2 regions of the Pseudescherichia sp. L3 genome follow, and region 2 is predicted to be linked to the other one. Evidence: predicted binding sites of a transcription regulator. Region 2 holds the regulator's gene; the other holds the start of a gene.
The links. Region 2 encodes Fur, which represses iron uptake genes when iron is present. Its sites were predicted from a motif close to ATAATAATGAGAACNACTATCAA; they were not measured.

Region 1: the regulator Fur is predicted to act here: its motif matches at 12,564-12,586, upstream of bfd (bacterioferritin-associated ferredoxin).

The regions. Positions count from the first base shown of each region.
Region 1 is NZ_JANKYC010000003.1:12,744-27,318, forward strand. Features, by position in the region: gene rpsK (30S ribosomal protein S11) at 1-317, opposite strand, end outside; gene rpsM (30S ribosomal protein S13) at 336-692, opposite strand; gene rpmJ (50S ribosomal protein L36) at 839-955, opposite strand; gene secY (preprotein translocase subunit SecY) at 986-2,317, opposite strand; gene rplO (50S ribosomal protein L15) at 2,325-2,759, opposite strand; gene rpmD (50S ribosomal protein L30) at 2,763-2,942, opposite strand; gene rpsE (30S ribosomal protein S5) at 2,946-3,449, opposite strand; gene rplR (50S ribosomal protein L18) at 3,464-3,817, opposite strand; gene rplF (50S ribosomal protein L6) at 3,827-4,360, opposite strand; gene rpsH (30S ribosomal protein S8) at 4,373-4,765, opposite strand; gene rpsN (30S ribosomal protein S14) at 4,799-5,104, opposite strand; gene rplE (50S ribosomal protein L5) at 5,119-5,658, opposite strand; gene rplX (50S ribosomal protein L24) at 5,673-5,987, opposite strand; gene rplN (50S ribosomal protein L14) at 5,998-6,369, opposite strand; gene rpsQ (30S ribosomal protein S17) at 6,533-6,787, opposite strand; gene rpmC (50S ribosomal protein L29) at 6,787-6,978, opposite strand; gene rplP (50S ribosomal protein L16) at 6,978-7,388, opposite strand; gene rpsC (30S ribosomal protein S3) at 7,400-8,098, opposite strand; gene rplV (50S ribosomal protein L22) at 8,116-8,448, opposite strand; gene rpsS (30S ribosomal protein S19) at 8,463-8,741, opposite strand; gene rplB (50S ribosomal protein L2) at 8,758-9,579, opposite strand; gene rplW (50S ribosomal protein L23) at 9,597-9,899, opposite strand; gene rplD (50S ribosomal protein L4) at 9,896-10,501, opposite strand; gene rplC (50S ribosomal protein L3) at 10,512-11,141, opposite strand; gene rpsJ (30S ribosomal protein S10) at 11,174-11,485, opposite strand; gene bfr (bacterioferritin) at 11,785-12,264, opposite strand; gene bfd (bacterioferritin-associated ferredoxin) at 12,335-12,529, opposite strand; gene tuf (elongation factor Tu) at 12,671-13,855, opposite strand; gene fusA (elongation factor G) at 13,926-14,575, opposite strand, start outside.
Region 2 is NZ_JANKYC010000001.1:386,975-401,549, reverse strand. Features, by position in the region: gene kdpE (two-component system response regulator KdpE) at 1-442, shown strand, start outside; gene speF (ornithine decarboxylase SpeF) at 698-2,857, shown strand; gene pgm (phosphoglucomutase (alpha-D-glucose-1,6-bisphosphate-dependent)) at 2,915-4,555, opposite strand; gene seqA (replication initiation negative regulator SeqA) at 4,580-5,125, opposite strand; gene ybfF (esterase) at 5,296-6,069, shown strand; gene ybfE (LexA regulated protein) at 6,200-6,493, shown strand; gene fldA (flavodoxin FldA) at 6,643-7,173, shown strand; gene fur (ferric iron uptake transcriptional regulator) at 7,465-7,923, shown strand; gene NR795_RS01930 (SDR family oxidoreductase) at 7,989-8,771, opposite strand; gene NR795_RS01925 (SDR family oxidoreductase) at 8,791-9,588, opposite strand; gene NR795_RS01920 (FGGY family carbohydrate kinase) at 9,610-11,115, opposite strand; gene NR795_RS01915 (transketolase) at 11,442-12,296, shown strand; gene NR795_RS01910 (transketolase family protein) at 12,289-13,230, shown strand; gene NR795_RS01905 (D-ribose ABC transporter substrate-binding protein) at 13,298-14,233, shown strand; gene NR795_RS01900 (DUF2291 family protein) at 14,279-14,575, shown strand, end outside.

The sequences.
Region 1 (14,575 bases), on a different contig from region 2:
CGGAAACCAGCGGCGTTCAGAGCACGAATAGTAGATTCGCGGCCTGGACCCGGACCTTTAACCATAACTTCCAGATTCTTGATACCGTATTCTTTTACGGCGTCAGCGCAACGCTCTGCTGCAACCTGAGCTGCGAACGGAGTAGATTTGCGAGAACCACGGAAACCGGAACCACCGGCTGTTGCCCAACCCAGCGCATTACCCTGACGATCGGTAATAGTTACGATGGTGTTGTTAAAAGAAGCATGGACATGAGCCACGCCGTCAGAGACTTGTTTTCTTACACGCTTACGTGCACGAACTGGTGCCTTTGCCATTTTATTCAATCACCCCGATTATTTCTTGATCGGTTTGCGCGGACCCTTACGGGTACGTGCGTTGGTCTTAGTACGCTGACCGCGCACTGGCAGACCACGACGATGACGCAAACCGCGATAGCAACCAAGATCCATAAGGCGCTTGATGCTCATGCTAACTTCACGGCGCAGATCACCTTCAACGACAAATTTGGCAACTTCGTCACGCAGCGTGTCGATTTGTTCTTCAGACAGCTCACTGATCTTAACATCTTCAGCGATACCCGCAGAAGCCAGAATGGCTTTAGAACGGGTCTTGCCGACACCGTAGATCGACGTTAATGCGATTACGGCGTGTTTCTGATCAGGAATGTTAATGCCTGCTATACGGGCCACTATGCACTCCTACTATTTAATATGTACGCCCCATGCTGAAAAGCCCGTTTTCAGGATACTCAAATGGAAACGTACAGACATACAAAAGATTGGCTGGCTAATCTAGCCAGCTCAACCCAACTTTGCAAGAAAAATATGCGAAATAATCAGCCTTGGCGCTGTTTATGCTTCGGCTCGGCACTGCAAATCACGCGGATGACGCCATCACGCTTAACGATTTTGCAGTTACGGCATAATTTCTTGACGGAAGCACGAACTTTCATTTTTACTCTCCGTAACTTCTCGAGCGACCTTTAGCGGCTATAGCCTTTCAGGTTCGCCTTCTTCAATGCAGACTCATACTGACTCGACATCATCAGAGTTTGCACTTGAGCCATAAAGTCCATAATCACGACAACAACGATGAGCAGTGAGGTTCCACCGAAGTAGAACGGTACTTTCATTGCATCACGCATGAACTCCGGGATCAGGCAGATAAAGGTAATGTAGAGCGCACCGACCAGAGTCAGGCGGGTCATTACTTTATCGATGTACTTCGCCGTTTGTTCTCCCGGACGAATTCCTGGTACAAATGCACCGGACTTCTTCAGGTTATCTGCTGTTTCACGCGGGTTGAAAACCAACGCCGTGTAGAAGAAACAGAAGAAGATGATTGCAGTCGCATAGAGTAACACATAAAGCGGTTGCCCAGGCTGCAAATACAGCGAAATTGTTGTCAGCCAGTTCCAACCAGTACCATTCCCGAACCATGACGCGATGGTCGCTGGGAACAGAATAATACTGGAAGCGAAGATTGCCGGGATTACCCCCGCCATATTCACTTTCAGCGGTAAATGTGTGCTCTGTGCAGCATAGACACGACGACCCTGCTGGCGTTTCGCGTAGTTTACCACAATGCGGCGTTGACCACGTTCAACAAACACAACAAAGAACGTCACTGCAAATACTAATACTGCAACCAACAGCAACAGGAGGAAGTGCAGGTCGCCTTGACGCGCTTGCTCGATCGTATGGGCAATGGCTGGCGGGAGTCCCGCAACGATACCAGCGAAGATAATGATCGAGATACCGTTGCCGATACCACGTTCAGTAATCTGTTCGCCGAGCCACATCAGGAACATCGTTCCTGTGACCAGACTTACAACAGCGGTGAAATAGAATGCAAAGCCTGGATTCATTACCAGGCCCTGCATACCAGGCATATTCGGTAGACCGGTAGCAATACCGATCGACTGGAATATTGCCAGCACCAGAGTGCCGTAACGGGTGTACTGGCTGATCTTACGACGACCAGACTCCCCTTCTTTCTTCAGCTCTGCCAGCGGTGGGTAAACCACCGTCAGCAGCTGGACAATAATAGAGGCCGAAATATACGGCATAATGCCCAGGGCAAAGATTGAAGCTCGGCTGAGAGCACCACCAGAGAACATGTTAAACATCTCAATGATGGTGCCTCGCTGTTGCTCAAGCAGTTTGGCAAGTACAGCGGCATCAATACCAGGGATCGGAATAAAAGAGCCAATACGGAACACAATAAGCGCACCGATTACAAACAACAGTCTGCGTTTCAGCTCGCCTAAGCCACCTTTGGCACTTTGAAAATCTAATCCCGGTTGTTTAGCCATCTGCTACTTATTCCTCGATTTTACCGCCAGCAGCTTCGATAGCAGCACGAGCGCCTTTAGTAACACGCAGGCCACGAACAGTTACCGGAGTAGAAACTTCACCAGACAGGATCACTTTCGCGAACTCGATCTGGATACCGATAATGTTTGCCGCTTTCAGCGTGTTCAGGTCAACTACGTCGCCTTCTACTTTAGCCAGATCGGACAGACGAACTTCTGCCGTGATCATTGCTTTACGCGAAGTGAAACCGAATTTCGGCAGACGACGGTACAGAGGCATCTGACCACCCTCGAAACCGCGACGTACGCCACCGCCAGAACGAGAGTTCTGACCTTTGTGACCACGACCACCGGTTTTACCGAGGCCAGAACCGATACCACGACCCAGGCGTTTACCCGCCTTTTTAGAGCCTTCGGCCGGAGACAGAGTATTTAAACGCATCTCTTACTCCTCAACTTTAACCATGAAGGAAATCGCGTTAACCATACCACGAACAGCGGGAGTATCCTCGCGTTCTACGGTGTGACCAATACGACGCAGACCCAGGCCAAGCAGCGTTGCCTTGTGTTTCGGCAGACGACCGATTGCACTGCGGGTTTGAGTAATTTTAATAGTCTTTGCCATGGCTTATTTCCCCAGAATTTCTTCAACGGATTTACCACGCTTGGCAGCGACCATTTCTGGAGAATTCATATTTTCCAGGCCGTCGATAGTTGCACGAACCACGTTGATCGGGTTGGTGGAACCATAGGCTTTAGCCAGAACGTTATGAACCCCAGCGACTTCCAGAACGGCGCGCATTGCACCACCGGCGATGATACCGGTACCTTCTGAAGCCGGCTGCATGAATACACGAGAACCCGTGTGCACACCTTTAACCGGGTGCTGCAGGGTGCCGTGGTTCAGCGCGACGTTAATCATGTTGCGACGGGCTTTCTCCATCGCTTTCTGGATCGCTGCTGGAACTTCACGCGCTTTACCGTAACCAAAACCAACGCGACCGTTACCATCGCCTACTACAGTCAGAGCTGTGAAGGAGAAAATACGACCACCTTTTACGGTTTTAGATACGCGGTTAACCGCGATCAGCTTTTCCTGCAGTTCGCCAGCTTGTTTTTCGATGTGTGACATCTTACACCTCTACCTTAGAACTGAAGGCCAGCTTCACGGGCAGCATCTGCCAGTGCCTGGACACGACCATGATATTGGAACCCGGAACGGTCAAAAGAAACATCTTTGATGCCTTTTTCCAGAGCGCGTTCTGCAACAGCTTTACCTACAGCTGCGGCTGCGTCTTTGTTTCCGGTGAACTTCAGTTGTTCAGCGATAGCTTTTTCTACAGTAGAAGCAGCTACCAGAACTTCAGAACCATTCGGAGCAATTACCTGTGCGTAAATATGACGCGGGGTACGATGTACCACCAGGCGAGTTGCACCCAGCTCCTGGAGCTTGCGGCGTGCGCGGGTCGCACGACGGATACGAGCAGATTTCTTATCCATAGTGTTACCTTACTTCTTCTTAGCCTCTTTGGTACGCACGACTTCGTCGGCGTAACGAACACCCTTGCCTTTATAAGGCTCAGGACGACGGTAGGCGCGCAGATCTGCTGCAACCTGACCGATCATCTGCTTATCAGCGCCTTTCAGCACGATTTCAGTCTGAGTCGGACATTCTGCGGTGATCCCCGCTGGCAGCTGATGCTCAACAGGATGCGAGAAACCCAGAGACAGGTTTACTGCATTCCCTTTGACTGCTGCACGATAACCTACACCAACCAGCTGCAGCTTCTTAGTGAAGCCTTCGGTAACACCGATAACCATTGAATTCAGCAGGGCACGCGCGGTACCAGCCTGAGCCCAACCATCTACGTAACCATCACGCGGACCGAAGGTCAGTGCATTATCTGCATGATTCACTTCAACAGCATCGTTGAGAGTACGAGTCAGCTCGCCGTTTTTACCTTTGATCGTAATAACCTGACCGTTGATTTTTACATCAACGCCGGCAGGAACAACGACCGGTGCTTTAGCAACACGAGACATTTTTTCCTCCGATTAGGCTACGTAGCAGATAATTTCGCCACCAAGACCAGCTTGGCGCGCTGCACGATCAGTCATAACACCTTTAGAGGTAGAAACAACTGCGATACCCAGACCCGCCATAACTTTCGGCAGCTCATCTTTTTTCTTATAGATGCGCAGACCTGGGCGGCTGACACGCTGAATGCTTTCTACAACAGCTTTGCCCTGGAAGTACTTAAGAGTCACTTCCAGTTCAGGCTTGGTGTCGCCTTCAACTTTAAATTCTTCAATAAAACCTTCTTCCTTCAGCACGTTGGCAATTGCCACTTTCAGCTTGGAGGAAGGCATGGTGACCGCAGCTTTGTTCGCGGCCTGACCGTTACGGATACGGGTCAGCATATCCGCGATCGGATCTTGCATGCTCATCTGTCTTTACTCCCGTGATTCAATTGGTGACAATTACCAGCTAGCCTTTTTAAGACCCGGGATTTCACCGCGCATAGCGGCTTCACGGACCTTAATACGGCTCAACCCGAACTTCCGCAGGAAAGCGTGCGGACGACCAGTTTGACGGCAGCGGTTACGCTGACGAGACGGGCTGGAATCACGCGGCAGAGTCTGCAGCTTCAGAACTGCGTTCCAACGATCTTCGTCGGAAGCGTTCACATCAGAGATGATAGCTTTCAGTTCAGCGCGTTTAGCGAAGAATTTATCAGCTAAAGCTACGCGCTTTACTTCGCGTGCTTTCATTGATTGCTTAGCCATTAAGTAACCCTACCTTACTTGCGGAACGGGAAGTCAAAGGCAGCCAGCAGAGCACGGCCTTCTTCATCAGAATTCGCGGTAGTGGTGATGGTAATATCCAAACCACGTACACGATCGACTTTGTCGTAATCGATTTCTGGGAAGATGATCTGCTCACGGACACCCATGCTGTAGTTACCACGACCATCGAATGACTTAGCGGACAGGCCACGGAAGTCACGGATACGCGGTACAGCAATAGTGATCAGGCGCTCAAAGAACTCCCACATGCGTTCGCCACGCAGAGTTACTTTACAGCCGATCGGATAGCCCTGACGGATTTTGAAGCCTGCAACAGATTTGCGTGCTTTGGTGACAAACGGTTTTTGACCGGAGATTGCTGCCAGGTCAGCTACTGCGTTATCCAGCAGCTTCTTGTCAGCGATCGCTTCACCAACACCCATGTTCAGGGTGATCTTCTCGACCCGAGGGACTTGCATGACAGAATTGTAGCTAAACTCAGTCATGAGTTTGTTAACTACTTCGTCTTTGTAGTAATCATGCAGTTTCGCCATCGTACTACTCCAAATTACTTGATAGTTTCGCTGTTAGACTTGAAGAAACGGACTTTTTTGCCGTCTTCGAATCTAAAGCCTACACGGTCAGCCTTGCCGGTTGCCGCATTGAAGAGTGCAACGTTAGAGATCTGAATAGCTGCTTCTTTCTCTACGATGCCACCTGGCTGGTTCAGAGCCGGAACCGGCTTCTGGTGTTTCTTGACCAGGTTGATACCTTCAACGACGATTTTGCCGGAAGACAGAACATTTTTTACTTTACCGCGCTTACCTTTATCTTTACCGGTTAACACGATAACTTCGTCATCACGACGGATTTTAGCTGCCATGATTCGCTCCTTAGAGTACTTCTGGTGCCAGAGAGATAATTTTCATGAACTTTTCATTACGAAGTTCACGAGTTACCGGCCCAAAAATACGCGTACCGATAGGTTGCTCGCTGTTATTGTTTAAAATAACGCATGCATTACCATCGAAGCGAATGACAGAACCGTCCGGGCGACGAACACCCTTCTTGGTGCGCACCACTACCGCCTTCAGCACATCACCTTTTTTGACCTTACCACGCGGAATTGCTTCCTTGATGGTGATCTTGATGATGTCGCCTACGCCTGCGTAGCGACGGTGCGAGCCACCCAGAACCTTGATACACATTACGCGACGTGCACCGGAGTTGTCGGCGACGTTCAGCATAGTCTGTTCTTGGATCATTTCAGTGCTCCGCTAATGTCAACTACTACTTTGGGACCCAAAATCTCGGGTCATTAAAAAGCCCCATATCGAGGGCGCGGCATTATAACACCGCTTCCTGCGTATGGGTAGAAAAAATAAACGGTCCATTGCTGGACCGTCTATCTTGAGAGAGCGTACTGTATTACAGAACGGCTTTCTCTACAACGCGAACCAGCGTCCAGGACTTAGTCTTGGACAGTGGACGGCATTCACGGATTTCAACCTTGTCGCCGATACCACATTCGTTGTTCTCGTCATGTACGTGCAGTTTGGTCGTACGCTTGATGAATTTACCGTAGATCGGGTGTTTCACAAAACGTTCGATAGCAACAACGATGGATTTCTCCATTTTATCGCTAACAACGCGACCTTGCAGAGTACGGATTTTATCGGTCATTACGCACCCGCCTTCTCAGTCAGTAAAGTCTTAACGCGTGCGACGTCACGACGCACTTGCTTCAACAGGTGAGACTGTTGCAGCTGGCCACTTGCTGCCTGCATACGCAGGTTGAACTGCTCACGCAGCAGGTTCAGCAGCTCGGTGTTCAGCTCTTCAACACTCTTCTCACGCAGCTCTTTTGCTTTCATTACATCACCGTCTTAGTTACAAAGGTGGTTTTAATCGGCAGTTTCGCTGCTGCCAGGCTGAATGCTTCACGGGCCAGCTCTTCAGGAACACCGTCCATTTCATACAGGACTTTACCTGGCTGAATCAAGGCAACCCAATACTCCACGTTACCTTTACCTTTACCCATACGAACTTCCAGCGGCTTCTCAGTGATCGGTTTGTCCGGGAATACACGGATCCAGATCTTACCTTGACGCTTAACTGCACGGGTCATTGCACGACGTGCTGCTTCGATCTGACGGGCAGTCAGACGACCACGGCCAACAGCTTTCAGACCGAAAGTGCCGAAGCTAACATCCGTACCCTGCGCCAGACCACGGTTGCGGCCTTTGTGCACTTTACGGAATTTTGTACGCTTTGGTTGTAACATAGCGACGCTCCTTATTTACGGCCTTTACGCTGCTGCTTTTTAGGTTGAGCAGCCGGTTCCGGTTGTTCAACAGCAGCCATACCACCCAGGATCTCACCTTTGAAGATCCATACCTTAACGCCGATTACACCATAAGTGGTGTGCGCTTCAGAGGTGTTGTAGTCAATGTCCGCACGCAGCGTGTGCAGCGGAACGCGACCTTCGCGGTACCATTCGGTACGTGCGATTTCCGCGCCGCCCAGACGGCCGCTAACTTCAACTTTGATACCTTTAGCGCCCAGACGCATTGCGTTCTGTACAGCACGCTTCATTGCACGGCGGAACATCACACGACGCTCCAGCTGTGAAGTGATGCTGTCAGCAACCAGTTTTGCGTCCAGTTCAGGCTTACGCACTTCGGCGATATTGATCTGTGCAGGAACGCCAGCGATATCCGCTACGACCTTGCGCAGTTTTTCTACGTCTTCGCCTTTCTTACCGATAACGATACCCGGGCGAGCGGTGTGAATGGTCACACGGATGCTCTTAGCCGGACGCTCGATAACGATACGAGATACAGACGCTTTAGCCAGTTCCTTAGTCAGGTACTGACGTACTTTAAAATCGCTGTCCAGGTTGTCAGCGAATTCTTTGGTGTTCGCAAACCAGGTTGAGTTCCATGGTTTTACAATACCCAGGCGAATACCATTAGGATGTACTTTCTGACCCATTGCTAGTCTCCAGAGTCTCAGCGATCGGACACAACCACAGTGATGTGGCTGGTGCGCTTCAGGATGCGATCTGCACGACCTTTCGCACGCGGCATAATGCGCTTCATGCTCGGGCCTTCGTCTACGAAAATTTTCGCAACTTTCAGATCGTCAATGTCAGCGCCATCGTTGTGTTCAGCGTTAGCAATGGCAGATTCCAGTACCTTCTTAACCAATACCGCAGCTTTCTTGTTGGTATAGGTCAGGATGTCCAGGGCCTGCGACACTTTCTTACCGCGAATCAGGTCAGCAACAAGGCGAACCTTCTGAGCAGAAGAACGAGCATGGCGATGTTGAGCTAAAGTTTCCATCTCTTCCTCCTACCTTATTTCTTCTTCGCTTTTTTATCAGCAGCGTGGCCGCGATAAGTACGAGTCGGTGCGAATTCACCCAGTTTGTGACCAACCATTTCGTCGGAAACAAAGACTGGAACGTGCTGACGACCATTATGGACAGCGATGGTCAAACCGATCATGTTAGGAAAGATCGTTGAACGACGGGACCAAGTGCGCAGGGGCTTCTTGTCTCCGCTTTCCACCGCTTTCTCTACCTTCTTCAGCAAGTGCAGGTCAATAAAAGGACCTTTCTTGAGAGAACGTGGCATGGCTTATCCTCTAAAATTATTTGCTACGGCGACGTACGATAAATTTATCAGTACGCTTGTTGCTGCGGGTCTTCTTACCTTTGGTCTGAACGCCCCACGGAGTTACCGGGTGCTTACCAAAGTTACGACCTTCACCACCACCATGTGGGTGGTCGACTGGGTTCATCGCAGTACCGCGAACGGTAGGACGAACACCACGCCAGCGTGCAGCACCTGCTTTACCCAGAACGCGCAGCATATGCTCAGCATTGCCAACTTCGCCCAGGGTAGCGCGGCAGTCTGCTTCGACTTTACGCATTTCACCAGAACGCAGACGCAGGGTGACATAAGCACCGTCGCGCGCAACGATCTGAACGTAAGTACCAGCAGAACGCGCCAGCTGACCGCCTTTACCTGGTTTCATTTCTACGTTATGAACGGTAGAACCAACCGGGATGTTGCGCATCGGCAGGGTGTTACCCGCTTTGATTGCAGCATCAACGCCAGACTGAATCTGGTCGCCAGCTTTCAGGCCTTTAGGGGCCAGGATGTAACGGCGTTCGCCATCTTTGTACAGAACCAGCGCGATGTTCGCGGAGCGGTTCGGATCGTACTCAAGACGTTCAACAGTCGCTGGGATACCATCTTTGTTGCGTTTGAAGTCAACAATACGATAAGCCTGCTTGTGACCACCACCGATGTGACGGGTGGTGATACGACCATTGTTGTTACGACCACCGGATTTGCTGTTTTTTTCAACCAGCGGAGCAAAAGGTTTGCCCTTATGCAGCTCAGGGTTAACCACTTTAACAACGTGGCGACGACCCGGAGATGTCGGTTTACACTTAACAACTGCCATTGTATTACTCCTCCGACTTACTCAGCGCCGCCAACGAAGTCCAGGTTCTGGCCTTCTTTCAGGGTGACGTAAGCTTTTTTCCAGTCGCTACGACGACCGATACGCTGTCCGTGACGTTTAACTTTCCCTTTAACAACCAGGGTGTTAACGACTTCGACTTCGACTTCAAACAGTTTCTGCACAGCAGCTTTGATCTCTGCTTTCGTCGCGTCTTTAGCAACTTTGAGCACGATGGTATTGGTTTTTTCCATCGCGGTAGACGCTTTTTCAGAAACGTGCGGCGCACGAAGCACCTTCAGCAGACGTTCTTCACGAATCATGCCAGCATCTCCTCAACTTGCTTAACAGCCTCAGCAGTCATTACGACTTTGTCGAAGGCGATCAGGCTAACCGGGTCGATACCTGCTGCGTCACGTACGTCAACCTTGTGCAGGTTGCGTGCGGCCAGGAACAGGTTCTCGTCCAGCTCACCGGTGATGATCAGCACATCTTCCAGAGCCATGTCTTTCAGTTTCTGAGCCAGAAGCTTGGTTTTCGGCGCTTCCAGAGAGAACTGCTCGACAACGATCAGACGATCCTGACGTACCAGCTCGGACAGAATGCTTTTCAGCGCGCCGCGGTACATCTTTTTGTTAACTTTTTGACTGTGGTCCTGCGGACGCGCAGCGAAGGTCACGCCACCTGAACGCCAGATCGGGCTCTTAACAGAACCTGAACGCGCACGGCCGGTACCTTTCTGACGCCACGGCTTTTTGCCGGAACCAGTTACTTCAGCACGAGTCTTCTGAGCACGAGTACCCTGACGAGCACCAGCTGCATAAGCAACAACAACCTGGTGAACCAGCGCTTCGTTGAAATCACGACCGAAGGTAGTTTCGGAAACAGTCAGCGCGCTTTGCGCGTCTTTCAATACTAATTCCATTGCTATCCCCTTACGCCTTCACAGCTGGTTTAACGATCAGGTCGCAACCGGTCGCACCCGGAACACCACCTTTAACCAGCAGCAGGTTGCGCTCAGCGTCAACACGTACTACGTCCAGGCTCTGAACAGTTACACGTTCGTTACCCAGCTGACCTGCCATCTTCTTGCCTTTGAACACTTTGCCCGGAGTCTGGTTCTGACCGATAGAACCCGGAACGCGGTGAGACAAGGAGTTACCGTGAGTCGCGTCCTGGGTACGGAAGTTCCAGCGCTTAACGGTACCGGCGAAACCTTTACCTTTAGAGGTACCGGTTACGTCAACTTTTTTAACGTCAGCAAACAGCTCAACGCTGATGTCCTGACCTACGGTGTACTCTTCGCCTTCTGCAAGACGGAATTCCCACAGACCACGGCCAGCTTCAACGCCAGCTTTAGCAAAGTGACCCGCTTCAGGCTTGGTTACACGGTTAGCTTTTTTAGCACCGGTAGTGACCTGAACGGCACGGTAGCCGTCGTTAGCCAGATCTTTGATCTGAGTAACGCGGTTTGCTTCAACTTCGATTACGGTTACTGGGATAGAAACGCCATCTTCAGTGAAGATGCGGGTCATACCCACTTTTTTACCGACTAAACCAATCATTGTATCAACCTCTCAATCGCTCGATGACCTGATTAACCCAGGCTGATCTGCACGTCTACACCGGCAGCCAGGTCCAGACGCATCAGAGCATCAACGGTTTTCTCGGTTGGCTCAACGATGTCAACCAGACGCTTGTGAGTGCGAATTTCGTACTGATCGCGCGCGTCTTTGTTAACGTGCGGAGAGATCAGAACGGTAAAGCGCTCTTTGCGGGTCGGCAGCGGGATCGGACCACGAACCTGCGCACCAGTGCGCTTGGCAGTCTCGACGATTTCCGCGGTTGATTGATCGATCAGACGATGATCAAACGCTTTAAGACGGATACGGATTCTTTGGTTCTGCATGAGACCAGAGCTCCAATTATTTATAGACGAAATAGTTACTCCTCAAACCCATTACGATTGATGGGAGAGTGTAACCGTTCTTACAGAGTTCCCCAATCGGGAACATTGTCTGGTATCGCTTACGCAGTACCGGTGGTTCATATCGAACCGCTGTCTATATTAGACAAGCCCGCGCATTATACGTAAAACTGGCATTAACGCAAGTGTCGTGTAGAAAATAAGCACCAGATAGAAAAAAACCCGCCACCGTTAGCCGGCAGCGGGTTCGCTTATACGGGAGTATGCGTTGTACGGTATGGCTACTTGGCCTGCTCTCTGAGCTGCGACTGAAGGTAGTTCTGCAGACCGATTTTTGCTATCAGGTCCAGCTCAGTCTCCAGCCAGTCGATATGCCCCTCTTCATCCGCGAGGATCTCAATCATCATATCGCGGCTGACGTAGTCGTGAACGCTATCGGCATAAGCGATAGCCTCGCGCAGATCTTTAGCACCCTCAAGTTCCAGGTTCAGGTCAGAGCGCAGCATCTCCTCTACGTCTTCACCGATCCCCAGCTTGCCGAGGTCCTGTAGGTTTGGAATACCTTCGAGAAAGAGAATACGCTCGATGTACTTATCGGCGTGCTTCATCTCATCTATGGATTCGTGATATTCGACGTCGTTGAGGCGGGTAAGGCCCCAGTTTTTGAACATACGGGCATGAAGAAAATACTGATTGATTGCGACAAGCTCATTTCCCAATAATTTATTGAGATAACTTATGATTCTGACATCACCTTTCATTATTAGTCCCTCCGCTTCCACTAAGTGAAGCGTAGATGGCGCTACCGGGATGTCAAAAAAAGATTTTCGCTTATGCGATCTCCTGGTATTCAGGAATTTGCATCAGTTCGTTCTGCATAATCTCGCGGGCCGCGCGAACGCACTTGCCGCACTGGTTCCCTACCGGGATAAACTTACGCAGCTGCTGGAAAGATTGGGGGCGAAACTGGCGTACCGCCTGGCGAATTGTTTTGTCACTTACCCCATTACACAAACAGACGTACATAATCACTCCCGTTCAATTTATGCGCAGAGTGTAAATGAGAATAGTTATGATTACAATAGCAGAGACACGAAAGCAGAACGTAAAAAAAGACGTAAAAAAGGACGCCGAAGCGTCCTTTTTTTATTCAGAGATAATAAATTATTAGCTCAGAACTTTAGCAACAACGCCCGCGCCAACGGTACGGCCGCCTTCACGGATTGCGAAACGCAGACCGTCGTCCATCGCGATCGGGTGGATCAGGGTAACAACCATTTTGATGTTGTCGCCCGGCATAACCATCTCAACGCCTTCCGGCAGTTCGATGGTGCCAGTCACGTCAGTTGTACGGAAGTAGAACTGCGGACGGTAGCCTTTGAAGAACGGAGTGTGACGGCCGCCTTCGTCTTTGGACAGGATGTACACTTCGGATTCGAACTTGGTGTGCGGCTTGATTGAGCCCGGCTTAGCCAGAACCTGGCCACGCTGGATCTCTTCACGCTTGATACCACGCAGCAGAACGCCGCAGTTCTCGCCCGCACGACCTTCGTCCAGCAGTTTGCGGAACATTTCAACGCCGGTACAGGTAGATTTCGCAGTATCTTTGATACCAACGATTTCAACTTCTTCACCAACTTTGATGATACCGCGCTCTACACGACCGGTAACAACGGTACCACGACCGGAGATGGAGAATACGTCTTCGATCGGCAGCAGGAACGGCTTGTCAATCGCACGCTCTGGTTCCGGGATGTAGGAATCCAGGTAGCCAGCCAGCTCAACGATTTTCTCTTCCCACTCAGCTTCGCCTTCCAGCGCTTTCAGCGCGGAACCACGAATGATCGGGGTGTCGTCGCCCGGGAAGTCGTACTGGGACAGAAGTTCACGCACTTCCATCTCAACCAGTTCCAGCAGCTCTTCGTCATCAACCATGTCGCATTTGTTCAGGAACACGATGATGTACGGAACGCCTACCTGACGACCCAGCAGGATGTGCTCACGGGTCTGCGGCATCGGGCCGTCAGTCGCAGCAACAACCAGGATCGCGCCGTCCATCTGCGCAGCACCGGTGATCATGTTTTTAACATAGTCGGCGTGGCCCGGGCAGTCTACGTGTGCGTAGTGGCGAGTCGGGGTGTCATACTCAACGTGAGAGGTGTTGATGGTGATACCACGAGCTTTCTCTTCCGGCGCGTTATCGATCTGGTCGAATGCACGAGCAGAACCACCGTAGGTTTTAGCCAGAACGGTAGTGATGGCAGCGGTCAGGGTAGTTTTACCGTGGTCAACGTGGCCGATAGTACCAACGTTAACGTGCGGTTTTGTACGTTCAAATTTTTCTTTAGACACGGCTATATTCCTTACTATAGTGCTCTCCCCTTCAGGAGAGAGCACGGGACTTAGATTTTAACCCTGCGGCTTATTTACCGCGGGCTTCAATTACGGCCTGAGCAACGTTGTTCGGCGCATCATCATACTTCAGGAATTCCATGGAGTAAGATGCACGACCTTTAGTCAGTGAACGCAGCTGAGTTGCATATCCGAACATTTCAGACAGCGGAACTTCAGCGTGGATCTGAACGCCAGTAGCGTTAGATTCCTGACCTTTCAGCTGACCACGACGACGGCTAAGGTCACCGATAACGTCACCGGTGTTCTCTTCCGGCGTCTCTACTTCAACCTTCATGATCGGCTCAAGCAGAACTGGTTTTGCTTTCTTAAAGCCATCTTTAAAGGCAATAGACGCAGCCAGTTTAAACGCCAGCTCAGAGGAGTCAACGTCATGGTAAGAACCGAAGTGCAGACGCACGCCCAGATCCACTACCGGGTAACCCGCCAGCGGGCCAGCTTTCAGCTGTTCCTGGATGCCTTTATCAACGGCTGGGATGTATTCGCCAGGAATTACACCACCCTTGATGTCGTTGATGAACTCGTAACCTTTCGGGTTAGAGCCCGGCTCCAGCGGGTACATGTCGATAACAACATGACCGTACTGACCACGACCACCAGACTGCTTGGCGTGTTTGCCTTCGATATCGGTAACTTTTGCGCGAATCGCTTCACGGTAAG
Region 2 (14,575 bases):
GGCCCGCACCGAGGAGCAGGATAAAATCGCCGCCCTCGATGCGGGCGCGGATGACTATCTCAGCAAGCCGTTTGGCATTGGAGAGCTACAGGCGCGCCTGCGGGTCGCGCTTCGCCGCCACGGCAGCGCCAGCCAGAGCGATCCGCTGATAACCTTCTCTGATGTGCGCGTTGACCTGGCCGCCAGGCGCATTCAGCGCGGCGAGGAGGAGATCCACCTGACGCCAATCGAGTTCCGTCTGCTGGCGGTGCTGATAGGCCACCACGGTAAGGTGCTCACCCAGCGACAGCTGCTGCGCGAGGTGTGGGGCCCAAATGCGGTCGAACACAGCCACTATTTACGTATCTATATGGGCCACCTGCGGCAAAAGCTGGAAAACGATCCGGCCCGCCCGCGTCACTTTATTACCGAAACCGGAATTGGTTACCGCTTTATGCTGTAAATAGTTATTTTCTTTTTACGCTTATATTTAATTCCACAGGTTAATTCCAGCCTTTTAAATAACGGCATAATAACGCCAAATTAAATTAAAACATTCCCTGTCAGCGCTATTTTTATTGATCAATCTCACGGTGAAAATTAATTCCGCCGATAGAATGGCCCCCGACATCAGTTAGCTTCACGCTATATCCCACCCTGTAAAATCAACTCCTTATAAGAGTTGAGGGATGGCTTTTACCTAAAATAAGGACGTACTATGCAACGCTTGAAAATAGCGGCCAGCCGGGCCTGCCACGACTTTATTTCTACCCGCCGTGATATTATCGATCTGCACGGCAGTAACTTTATTGATGTTGCCGCCGCCGTGCTCTCTATTAATGATATCCATAAAGGGATGGTGGAGAAAATCGAAGAGACCGGGTTTAACATTCCCATTTTCGTAATGACCCACGAGGCAGAATGTGTTCCCGCAACCTACCTGCCCGACATCTACGGTGTCTTTCAATACGGTAACGCCAACCGTGAATATTATAGCCGTCAGCTTGAAACCGCCGCGCTGAAATATGAGCGTGGGCTGCGTCCGCCCTTTTTCAGCGCCCTCATTGACTACGTCAAGCAGGGCAACAGCGCCTTTGACTGTCCGGGCCACCAGGGCGGACAATTTTTCCGCCGCCATCCTACCGGCAGCCAGTTTGTGGATTTCTTTGGCGAAGCGCTGTTCCGGGCCGATCTCTGCAATGCTGACGTGGCGATGGGCGATCTGCTGATCCACGAGGGAGCCCCCTGCCTGGCCCAGCAGCATGCGGCCAAAGTGTTCAACGCCGATAAGACCTACTTCGTTCTCAACGGCACCTCGTCAGCTAACAAGGTGGTGCTTAATGCCCTGCTGGCACCGGGCGATCTAGTGCTGTTCGATCGCAACAACCACAAGTCTAACCACCACGGCGCGCTGCTGCAGGCGGGAGCCACGCCGGTTTATCTGGAGACGGCGCGTAATCCCTACGGCTTTATCGGTGGCATCGACGCTCACTGCTTTGAAGAGCCCTATCTGCGCGAACTGGTGGCAGAGGTCTCCCCTGAACATAACCAGCGGCAGCGCCCGTTCCGTCTGGCGGTGATCCAGCTTGGCACCTACGACGGCACCATTTACAACGCCCGTCAGGTTGTGGACACCATTGGCCACCTCTGCGATTACATCCTGTTTGACTCGGCATGGGTGGGCTATGAGCAGTTTATCCCGATGATGGCCGACTGCTCACCGCTGCTGCTGGATCTCAATGAGAACGATCCCGGCATTCTGGTTACCCAGTCGGTGCACAAGCAGCAGGCGGGTTTCTCCCAGACTTCACAGATCCACAAAAAAGATAGCCACATCAAGGGGCAGCCGCGCTACGTTCCGCACAAGCGTTTGAACAACGCTTTTATGATGCACGCCTCCACCAGCCCCTTCTATCCACTCTTTGCCGCGCTGGATGTTAACGCCCGCATGCACGAGGGTGAGAGCGGGAAAAGGATGTGGATGCGCTGCGTTGAGCAAGGCATCGAGGCCCGTAAGATGATCCTCGATCAGTGCCGATTTATCCGTCCTTTCGTGCCAACGACCGTAGACAATCGTCCGTGGGACTCTTACAAAACCGCCGAGATCGCTCGCGATCTGCGCTTCTTCCACTTCGTACCCGGCGAGAACTGGCACGCCTTTGAGGGCTATGCCCCGCACCAGTACTTTATCGATCCCTGCAAGCTGCTGCTGACCACGCCGGGAATCGATGCGGCGACCGGCGAATATGAGGAGTTTGGCGTTCCGGCGACCATTCTCGCCAACTATCTGCGTGAAAATGGCGTGGTGCCGGAGAAGTGCGATCTTAACTCCATCCTCTTCCTGCTTACGCCTGCGGAAGATATGGGCAAGCTGCAGCAGCTGGTGGCCCGGCTGGCGCAGTTTGAGACGCTGCTGGCCAGCGATGCGCCGCTGCAAGAGGTGCTGCCGTCGATCTATCATCAGCACCCGGAGCGCTACGCCGGTTATACCCTGCGTCAGCTCTGCCAGGAGATGCACGACCTCTATGCGCGCAATAACGTTAAGCAGCTGCAGAAAGAGATGTTCCGTAAAGCCTGCTTACCATCGGTGCGCATGTCGCCTCAAGAGGCCAACTACGCCTTTATTCGCGGCGAGAGCGAGCTGGTGCTGCTGAGCGAGGCCGAAGGACGGATTGCCGCCGAGGGTGCGCTTCCCTACCCGCCGGGCGTACTGTGCGTCGTGCCGGGTGAGGTGTGGGGAGGTTCCGTCTTGCGCTACTTTACCGCGCTTGAGGAGGGGATCAATCTGCTGCCAGGCTTCGCGCCGGAGCTACAGGGGGTCTACATTCAGGAGCATGAGGGGCGTAAGGCGGTGTGGTGTAACGTGATCAAGCAGTAAACATTATCCGCAAAGAGTAACGCCCGGCAGCGCGATGCCGCCGGGCGCTTAACAGCATCAGGCGTTTTTCAGCACTTCGCTAACAATCTCTACCGCTTCTTTCTCGATCAGCTTCCGGTGCTCTTCACCGAGGAAGCTTTCGCAGTAAATCTTGTAGGCATCTTCCGTACCGGACGGACGTGCGGCAAACCAGCCGTTGTCGGTCATCACCTTCAGCCCGCCGATAGAGGCGCCGTTACCCGGTGCTGCCGTCAGACGTGCCGTAATCGGATCCCCTGCCAGCTGGCTGGCGCTGACCATCTCTGGCGACAGCTTCGACAGCGCCGCTTTCTGGGCAGAGGTCGCCCCGGCCTGCAAACGATTATAGCTCGGCGCGCCAAAGCGCTCGGCCAGCTCATCGTAGTGCTGCTGCGGGTTTTTACCGGTGACGGCGGTGATTTCCGCAGCCAGCAGGCACATGATGATACCGTCTTTATCGGTGGACCACGGCGTGCCGTCAAAGCGCAGGAAGGAGGCCCCGGCGCTCTCTTCGCCGCCGAAACCAAAGCTGCCGTCGTGCAGCCCGTCAACAAACCACTTGAAGCCAACCGGCACTTCTACCAGCTTGCGGCCCAAATCGTTCACCACGCGGTCAATCATCGCGGAGGAGACTAGCGTTTTACCTACCGCTACCTCTTTGCCCCACTGCGGACGATGCTGGAACAGGTAGTTGATCGCCACTGCCAGGTAGTGGTTCGGGTTCATCAGCCCTGCCGGGGTAACGATGCCGTGACGGTCATAGTCTGGATCGTTAGCAAAGGCCAGATCGAACTTGTCGCGCAGCGCCAGCAGGCCAGCCATCGCACACTCGGAGGAGCAGTCCATACGGATCGCGCCATCTTTGTCGAGGTGCATAAAGCGGAAGGTCTGATCGACCTGATCGTTAACGATGGTCAGATCCAGCTTGTAGAATTCGGCAATGCGTTTCCAGTACTCGATACCGGAGCCGCCCAGCGGATCGACGCCCAGCTTCAGCCCGGCTTTCTGGATTGCGGCCATGTCGACGATCTCGGCCAACCCTTCGATAAACGGCTGAACCAGATCTTTCTCGGTCACGCGGCCAGAGGCCATGGCTTCGTCAAGCGTCATGCGCTTAACCCCTTCGAGACCCGCTGCCAGCAGAGCGTTGGCACGATCTTCGACGACCTTGGTCACATTGGTGTCGGCTGGCCCCCCGTTAGGTGGATTATATTTGATGCCGCCATCTTCCGGCGGGTTGTGCGAAGGGGTAATGACGATGCCGTCAGCCTGCGCGCCACCCTGCTTGTTGTGCTCGAGGATAGCATTCGATACCGCAGGCGTTGGCGTATAGCCGTTGTTCTCCTGCACGATGATATCGACGCCGTTGGCAGCCAGCACTTCCAGCACGGAGATAAACGCCGGCTCGGAGAGCGCGTGAGTATCCTTACCGACATAGCACGGCCCGGTGATGCCGTTTTTAGCGCGCTCTTCAGCAATCGCCTGCGCAATAGCCAAAATGTGCGGTTCGTTGAAGCTATGGCGTACCGAACTGCCGCGGTGGCCGGAGGTGCCAAATTTTACCGCATGTTCGCTATTGCCCACTTCCGGCTTCAGCACGTAGTACTGCGCGGTAAGCTGAGCGACGTTAATCAGATCGCCCTGTTGTGCAGGCTGTCCTGCGCGTTCATGATTTGCCATTGCCTGATCCTTCTTATGCAAGGGTTAGATTGTGCCGCAAACCTTATCAATCAGCTCCACCGGGAACTGCATCGACTGCATGATATGCTCCACCATGCTGCGTTTGCGGTCCGTATTCGTATTCGTGATCACCCAGTATGGCGTATTTGCCAGGTGCTTAGGTTTGGTCTGCGCCCCGTTTTGCAGCAGCGTCTGCTGATCGCCGGCAAAGTAAACACGGGTACGGCCGTGCAGGGACTCCGTCGCCTCGGCAAACGCTTTCTCATCCAATGAATAGAGTGTAGACAGCACCAGCATGAAGCGGTTAACCGCTTTTCTCTGTTCTGCATATTCATCAGACAGCAGCAGCTCGCGCATGGCACGGACTTTGTCTTTCACAGGATTAGCCGGCTTCACCTCGGCTGGGGCGTTGACAATGACGGCCTCTTTCGGGGCGGTGGCCGCTGGCCTGCTGCCGTTGGCGGTAAACTTCAGCATCCGGCGTAAAATCTCGGATGCGCTCTCGCCGATGTGTTTGGTGTGGCTAGCAATATAGCTGTAAAGCTCATCATCAACTTCGATCGTTTTCATTTTAATCCAGTGGAGTATCTTATCTGAATACAAGCTGTTGGGATTATAGGCGAAATCTCAACAACGGTTAACGTCAGGCAAAAGTCGGTTCGCGTCGACCCCTTGCAGCCAGGCGGTAGAATGGTCAACATAATACCCTAACCCGACAGAGCGAAAAAAAGAACTTTGCCATGAAATTGAATACCCGAGCGCAATCTGCACAACATCCGCACAACAATTCTCCCATCGTCCTGGTCCACGGTCTGTTTGGCAGCCTGGACAACCTCGGCGTGCTGGCGCGCGATCTGGTAAACGATCACGATATCATTCAGGTTGATATGCGCAACCATGGTCTCTCTCCCCGCTCGCCGGAGATGAACTACCCGGCCATGGCGCAGGATCTGCTGGATACGCTCGACGCACAGGGCCTGGAGAAGGCGACGTTTATCGGCCACTCTATGGGCGGCAAGGCGGTCATGGCGCTTACCGCGCTCGCCCCTGAACGCATTGACCAGCTGGTCGCCATTGATATTGCCCCCGTTGCCTATCAGGTACGCCGCCACGACGACATTTTTGCCGCTATCAACGCGGTGACGGCTGCCGGGGCCACCAGCCGCCAGCAGGCCGCCGCCCTGATGCGCCAGACGCTGCACGAAGAGGGCGTTATTCAGTTTCTTCTGAAATCGTTTATCGACGGCGAATGGCGCTTCAACGTGCCGGCGCTGTGGGATCGCTACGAAGAGATTATTGGCTGGCAGACCGTGCCCGCCTGGGATCGCCCGGCGCTGTTTGTGCGCGGCGGCCAGTCGCCCTACGTCACCGAGGTGCATCGCGATGCGCTGCTTGCTCAGTTCCCGCAGGCACGGGCGCACGTGATTGCCGGTGCTGGCCACTGGGTACACGCTGAAAAGCCCGAGGCAGTGCTGCGGGCGATCCGCCGCTATCTGGCGCACGATGCAGGCTGATTAAAAACCCGGCGACCGGACGCGGCAAGGCTTACGGTCGTTGGCGTCCCTGCTCTGCTGATGTATGATGGCGCGCTAATCGCGCAGGGATACCCTGGCAGCCTGTTTTCCCTCGACGTCACCCTAAATCATGGCAAAAGAACAAACGGACCGTACGACACTAGATCTGTTCGCGAACGAGCGTCGCCCGGGACGACCGAAAACGAATCCGCTTTCGCGTGACGAACAGCTACGCATCAATAAGCGCAACCAGCTTAAACGCGATAAAGTTCGTGGGCTTAAGCGCGTCGAGCTGAAGATGAACGCCGACGCCGTTGAGGCGCTCAACGCGCTGGCCGATGCCCGGCAGATGAGCCGTAGCGAACTGATCGAAGAGCTGCTGCTTACCCAGCTCAAGGCCCTGCACTGCCAGGGCGACGTCTGAAAAACACATCAAATCACACTTTCATGTAGCACAGAGTGCAGTCTGGGCGATTACGAATTTCGCGTACGCCGCTGTTCTGCTATTATTGCCCTTATCCGTGGGCCGTGCTCCACCACCATATCATTAAGTTTCAAGAGGTTATTTTACTCATGGCAATTACAGGTATTTTTTTCGGTAGCGACACCGGTAACACCGAAAATATCGCAAAGATGATCCAAAAGCAGCTTGGTCCAGACGTTGCTGACGTGCATGACATTGCCAAGAGCAGCAAAGAAGATCTGGAAGGCTATGATATCCTGCTGCTGGGCATCCCAACCTGGTACTATGGTGAAGCGCAGTGCGACTGGGATGACTTCTTCCCAACGCTGGAAGAGGTAGACTTCAACGGTAAGCTGGTGGCGCTGTTCGGCTGTGGCGACCAGGAAGATTACGCAGAGTACTTCTGTGATGCCCTCGGCACCATTCGTGATATCATTGAACCCAACGGGGCGACTATCGTCGGCCACTGGCCAACCGCCGGTTACCACTTCGAAGCGTCTAAAGGCCTGGCCGATGACGATCACTTCGTGGGTCTCGCCATTGATGAAGACCGCCAGCCGGAACTGACCGCCGAGCGCGTTGAGAAGTGGGTGAAGCAGATCTCTGAAGAGCTGCACCTGGACGAGATCGTTAACGCCTGATGATAGACGGCGCAGCCTATGTGCTGCGCTGCTATTGATAGATAAAAGCAATAGAAATAATTGCTACAAATTTTTAACTTTCGCGTACATACCTGTACAATATCCCCTGGTCAAACGGGTTGCACAACGATAGTTTGTTGGCGAGGCCACGTTTTTATACGCATACTTTACTTGAGGACTTGTAGTTTTCATTAAGAAGTGGCAATTCTATAATGAGACGCATTTACTCAAGGTCATTCTCATTAACTTCCGCCTCGGAAGTGAATCGATTAGCAACAGGACAGACTCCGCATGACTGACAATAACACCGCATTAAAGAAGGCCGGCTTGAAAGTCACGCTTCCTCGTTTAAAAATTCTGGAAGTGCTTCAGGGACCGGATAACCATCATGTCAGTGCGGAAGACTTATACAAGCGACTGATCGACATGGGCGAGGAAATTGGTCTGGCTACCGTGTATCGTGTGCTTAACCAGTTTGATGATGCCGGGATTGTCACCCGTCATAACTTTGAGGGCGGCAAGTCCGTTTTCGAACTGACCCAGCAGCATCACCACGATCATCTGATCTGCCTCGACTGCGGCAAGGTGATCGAGTTTAGCGATGATTCTATCGAAGCTCGCCAGCGTGAAATCGCTACGAAGCACGGCATCCGCCTGACGAACCACAGCCTCTATCTTTACGGTCACTGCGCCGAAGGCGACTGCCGTGAAAATGAACACGCGCATGAGACCACGCCGCGTAAGCTGTAATTGATACGGTAACGAAAAAGGGTCACCTCAGGGTGACCCTTTTTTTATCTATGGCCTGCCGTTTGTTACCAGCAAACAAACCCGCCATCGACCAGCAGATCCACACCGGTGCAGAACGACGAGGCATCCGCAGCAAGGAAAATCGCCGGGCCAGCCATCTCCTCAACTTTTGCCATACGCTGCATAGGCGTCTGGCTCTCAAACGATTTTGTCTGGTGCACCATCTCTGGACGGGTATTCATCGGGGTCGCGGTGTAGCCTGGGCTAATTGTGTTAACGCGGATATTTTTCTCCGCCCACTCCATCGCCAGGCTTTTGCTTAAGTGGATCACCCCTGCCTTCGAGCAGTTATAATGGGCCTGCTCCAGCCCCCGGTTAACAATCACGCCGGACATAGAGGCGATATTGATGATCGAGCCGCCGCCGCTCTCCAGCATCAGCTCGGCCTCGGCTTTACAGCTGTTCCAGACGCCGGTCAGGTTGATATCGATAACCCGCTGCCACTGGTCTGGCTCCATCTCCAGCGCCGGATTAGCGTTGGCAATCCCGGCGGCGTTGAGCGCTACATCAAGACGACCAAACCGCGTCTTCACCTCCGCGATAGCAGCGCGCAGGTGCGCAATGTCGCGTACGTCGCCGGTATAGGCAAAGGCGCTGCCGCCCATCTCCTGAATCGTGTTTACGGTTTCCAGCAGGCCGCCATCCTCGCGTAGATCGAAGCAGGCCACCTTCGCCCCCGCGCTGGCAAAGCCGTAAGCAATCATTTGACCAATACCGCTGCCTGCCCCGGTGACAAACGCGACGCGATCGCTTAAATCAAACAGTCTTTGGGAAAAGTGTTTATCCATGGTTTCACTCCAAAATGTGTTACGACATGATCAAGCCGCCATCAACGTTGATGGTTTGCCCCGTAATGTAGGCCGCATCCTCGGACGCCAGAAATGCCACCAGCCCGGCAACGTCGGCAGGTTTGCCCGCCCGCTTGAGGGGGATCCCCTGCACCCATTCCTCCATAAGCTCGCCTTTTTTATACTGCTTCTCTGGCGTGCTCAGGATCTCGCCCCACACGCGGTCGTTGTAGTCCCACATGTTGGTCTCGATGATCCCAGGGCAGAACGCGTTCACCGTAATGTTGTGCTGGGCCAGCTCTAGCGCGAGGCTTTGGGTAATGCCAATTACGCCCATTTTGCTGGCCGCGTAGTGCGGGGTGTAGATAAAGCCAACCCGGCCCTGGCCGGAAGAGGTGTTGATCAGACGCCCACTCTGCTGCTTGACCATATACTTTGCCGCCTCGCGGCAGCATAGCCATACGCCGGTGGTGTTCACGCTGAGTACGTTATCGAACTCCTGACGCGTCATTTTATCGAAGCGGTCAATGGTGATAATGCCGGCGTTTTGGATAGAGACATCAATGCTGCCAAAGGTACGATGCGCGAGGCGGTAGAGCTCGGTGACCTGCTCTTCATTGGTGACGTCGGCGACGAAGGAGATAATATTTTCATGGTACTCCTCTCTCAATCGCTCGGCGGTCTCTGTCACCTCAGCCGAGTAGTCCGACAGCACCAGATTTGCGCCCGCATCGGCAAATTTTCTGGCGATGCCCTCGCCGATGCCTTTGGCAGCCCCGGTAATGACAACCGTTTTATTTTCGAATACATAGCCCATACTTCTCTCCTCACCCGCTATTCAAAATTTGTGTAGGGTTCTTTCGACGGCCTGTTGCCACTCCCGCCAGCGTTTTTGTAAACGGCCATGACGCTCCATGTTGGGGCGAAATTCACTGTGCGGGTAAAGGTACTGTTTGAGCTCATCGAGTGAGAGTTGCCCCACGGCTTTGCGCGCTAAGAGTGCCGCACCGATTGCAGAGAGTTCAGGCACGTCGCTGCGCATAACCGGGCAACCCAGCAGGTCTGACTGATACTGCATCAGCCAGTCATTTTTGGTTGGCCCACCATCGACCATCAACGCGGTCAGCGTAAAGTCGTTGTGCTGCCGCATCGCCGTGACCACGTCGGCGATCTGGTAGGTAATGGCCTCCAGCGCAGCCCGAATCAGGTGCGCGCGTTTTACGCCCCGGCTCAGGCCGCAGATCACCCCGCGGGCATTTTCATCCCACCAGGGCGCACCTAATCCCGTTAGCGCCGGAACAAAATAGACGCCCAGCGTTGACTCCACCGAGGCCGGCAGTGAATTCAGCTCTGCTGCCAGCTCGGCCTCGGGGAGTTCGCTCAGGCCCGTGCTGTCAGCCATCCACGCGACGCCGTCTCCGGTATGGGGGATGTTGCCCTCCAGGCCGTAGATCAGCTGTTCGCCATCGTGCCAGGCAAGGGTGGTTGCCAGAGAGTGGATGTTGCACTGGGCCGAGGTCACCGGCGCCATAACCGATGAGCCCGTACCGTAGGTGGCCTTGACGCAGCCCGCCTCCCCCAGCGCATGGCCGAATAGCGCGGCGTGCGAGTCTCCCACCATCGACATGATCGGAATGCCGTCTGGAATGCCCACCACGTTTTTGGTGTAGCCGAAAAGGCCGCTGGAGGGTTTGATCGTCGGCAGCGCGGCGGCCGGGATCTGGAAGATATCCAGCATCTCTGGACTCCAGCGTCCGCTTTGCAGATCAAGGAGCTGAGTACGGGCGGCGTTTGAGTAGTCGCAATAGAAGCTTTCACCCGCGGTCAGATTCCAGAGCAGCCAGCTGTCGATAGTACCCAGACAAATGTCACCGTTAGCCGCCAGCGCCTGGCCGTTTGGCGTCGACTCAATGAGCCAGCGCATCTTGGAGGCGGAGAAAAGCGGCGCGACCGGCAGACCGGTGACGGCTTTAATCGTCTGCTCTTTATTATCGCGCCGCAACGCTTCGCAAAAATCCGCCGTGCGCGAGCATTGCCAGCTGATGGCCGCATGCAGCGGCGTGCCGTTGCTGCGGTACCAGCCTATCGTCGTCTCACGCTGGTTGCTGATGGCCAGCGCCACCACGTTTTCAGCGCCGACCGCCTCAATCGCTTGCGCGAGCACCTTCACCGAGGCCTCCATCAGCGCCGAGCCTGACTGTTCCACCCACCCCTCGCGAGGCGTCTGGATTGAGAGCGGCTGGTTGAATTTAACGAGCGCTTTGCCTGCTGCGTCCAGGGCTACGGCCTTGGCGTTGGTCGTGCCCTCGTCGAGAGCAATAATAATATTTTTGTGCGAAGACATAGGGTTCTCCGGAAGTGAGGCCTTCCATGAATATATATTCAACACTGATTATTTATTTTGTAAACGATAGCGAGGATTGCTTTCCGCATCTACAGGCAAACGCAGCAAATGTGTAGGTCATCACAAATCACTCATTCACTCTGGACAACTCAACAACAGAGGCGCTAGTATTAATGAATATAAAGTCATACGTGAATATATATTCTGAACACTCAGAGAGCCTATTCACTCACGGTCAGGGAAACCTGGAGCAACAGCCAGGATTCCATTTTTTTGAACCAACCTGAATATATATTCAGTGTCGCATATTAATTCGGAGGAGCTCGATGAATCCGTTCTTACTTTCTGTACCCGAACTTGAAAACAAAGCCCGTGCGGTGCGCCGTCACATCATCTCCCTGAATGCCAACAGCCCCGCTGGCGGCCATACCGGGGCCGATCTCTCGCAGGTAGAGCTGTTAACGGCGCTCTATTTTCGCGTACTGGACTGCGCTGCTAACCGCCAGGATGATGAGGAGCGTGATATCTACATCCAGTCCAAAGGCCACGCCGTAGGTTGCTACTACTGCGTTCTCGCCGAGGCGGGCTATTTTCCGGTGGAGTGGCTTGCCACCTACCAGCACGCCAACTCTCATCTGCCAGGACATCCGGTTAAGCAGAAGACCCCAGGGATTGAGCTCAATACTGGTGCGCTGGGGCATGGTTTCCCGGTGGCCGTTGGTCTGGCACTCGCGGCCAAGCGCAGCAATAGCAAACGCCGTATTTTCCTGATCACCGGCGACGGTGAACTGGCAGAAGGCAGCAACTGGGAAGCCGCCATGGTAGCCGCCCATTACAAGCTGGATAACCTAGTCATTATCAATGACAAAAATGGCCTGCAGCTGGCGGGGGCCACCAAAGACATTATGTGTACCGATCCGCTGGACGAAAAATGGCGCGCTTTTGGTATGGAAGTGACCGAATGCGAGGGCAACGATATGGCTTCCGTGGTCAATGCGCTGGAGAACCTTCCCCAGACTGGCAAACCGAACGTCATTATCGCCCATACCACCAAGGGTGCAGGCGTCTCCTTTATCGCTGGCAAGCCAGAATGGCACCACCGCGTTCCGAAGGGTGACGAAATCGGGCTGGCAATGAGCGAACTGAACGATCTGATCGAAGAGGGCATGAAAAGTGAGTAATTCAGAACATCTTGCAAACGTGATGGTTGAAGCTTTCATTGATGCGGTTGAGAGAGGCGTCGATCTGGTTCCCGTCGTAGCCGACTCGACCTCGACCGCCAAGATCTCCCCCTTCATAAAACAGTACCCGGATCGGATCGTTAACGTCGGGATCGCCGAGCAGACCCTGGTGGGCGCAGCCGCCGGGCTGGCGCTGGGCGGAAAAATCGCCGTAACCTGTAACGCCGCGCCGTTTCTCGTTTCGCGTGCCAACGAGCAGGTTAAAGTTGATATCTGTTACAACAACACTAACGTGAAGCTGTTTGGCCTCAACGCCGGAGCCAGCTATGGGCCGCTGGCCAGTACCCACCACGCCATTGATGATATCTCCGTGATGCGCGGCTTCGGTAATATCCAGATCTTTGCCCCCTCCTCCCCGCTGGAGTGCCGCCAGATTATTGAGTACGCGCTTGAGCATGTCGGCCCGGTCTATATCCGTATGGACGGTAAAGCGCTACCCGAGCTGCACGATGAAAGTTACACCTTCGTACCCGGTGCGATAGATGTGCTGCGCGAAGGCAATGACATCGCGCTGGTCGCCATGGGCTCTACCGTTCACGAAGCCGTTGATGCCGCCGAACAGCTGGCGGAACAGGGCATTTCTGCAAGGGTCATCAACGTCCCTTCAATTCGCCCCTTAGATCGCGACGCGCTGTTCGCCGCGTTACAAAGCGTCAAACATATTATCAGCGTTGAAGAGCACAACGTGAATGGCGGCGTGGGTAGCCTTGTCGCGGAGGTTCTGGCAGAGAACGGCCATGGTGCGGTGCTTAAACGTTTGGGCATTCCTGACGGTGACTATGCCATCGCCGCCGATCGCAAAGATATGCGGGCATATCATGGCCTTGATGTAGCCGGGATCGTGAATCAGACCCTGGCCCTGATTAATAAATAAATAGTTAATAAATAGCGTTACCCCTACACCTGTTGAACCACTACATAACATTTAGAGAGAACATCTTATGAAAGCGAAATTACTGTTTTTAGGTGTGGCAGCAGCCTGTGCATTTTCGGTGAATGCGTTTGCCGCTGAAAAAGGCACCATCATGATTATGGTCAACTCGCTGGATAACCCCTACTACGCCGCAGAGGCAAAAGGGGCCGATCAGAAAGCGAAAGAGCTGGGCTACACCACCAGCGTGCTGTCGCACGGCGAAGATGTTAAAAAACAGAGCGAGCTTATCGACGCCGCGATCGGTAAAAAAGTTCAGGGCATTATTCTGGATAACGCCGACTCAACCGCCAGCGTGGCGGCCATTCAAAAAGCCAAAGACGCGGGTATTCCCGTGGTGTTAATCAACCGTGAAATCCCGGTTGATAACATTGCCCTCGAACAGATCACGCATAACAACTTCCAGGCAGGCTCTGACGTGGCTAACGTCTTCGTCGAAAAAATGGAAGAGGCAGGCAAATACGCCGAGCTGACCTGTAACCTGGCCGACAACAACTGCGTGACGCGCTCGAAATCTTTCCATCAGGTGCTGGATCAGTATCCGGATATGCAGAGCGTCGCGAGACAGGATGCGAAAGGCACGCTGATTGACGGCAAGCGCATTATGGACAGCATCCTGCAGGCGCACCCGGACGTGAAAGGCGTTATCTGCGGTAACGGCCCTGTCGCGCTGGGCGCAATTGCCGCGCTGAAATCCGCTGGCCGCGATGATGTGATTGTCGTCGGCATCGACGGCAGCAACGACGAGCGCGAAGCCGTTAAAGCGGGCACCCTGAAAGCCACGGTGATGCTGCAGGCCCAGGCCATTGCCGCCCAGGGCGTTACCGATCTGGATAATTTCATCCAAAAAGGCACCAAGCCTGAGAAACAGCGCGTGATGTTCCGCGGCATTCTGATTACCCCCGACAACGCCTCCGGAGTGCAAGACTTCAATTTCAAATCCTGATGACACGTTGCAGCGCCCGCTTCGGCGGGCGCAAAGGAGGACATAATGCACAGAAAACTTGCGCTGGTAGCGATCGTTTTAGCGCTTGGCGGTTGCCGCATCGTATCGCAGAAAGAGTTGGCCGATCTTAAACATCCCCCCAATCCACAAATGGCCAATATTCAGCAAACCTGGCAGCAAAAGATTGTGCCGCAGTATGTGCGTGAGGCGAAGCCTGTCGCTGAGTTACTGAAAACCTTGCAGGGTGAAAAGAGCTTTGATGAGGCCTGTAACAAAGACGGCTACCGCAGCCAGAGCGAAAACCCCTGCGTCTTTAGCGTTCGTATCAGCGGGGAAGTGATC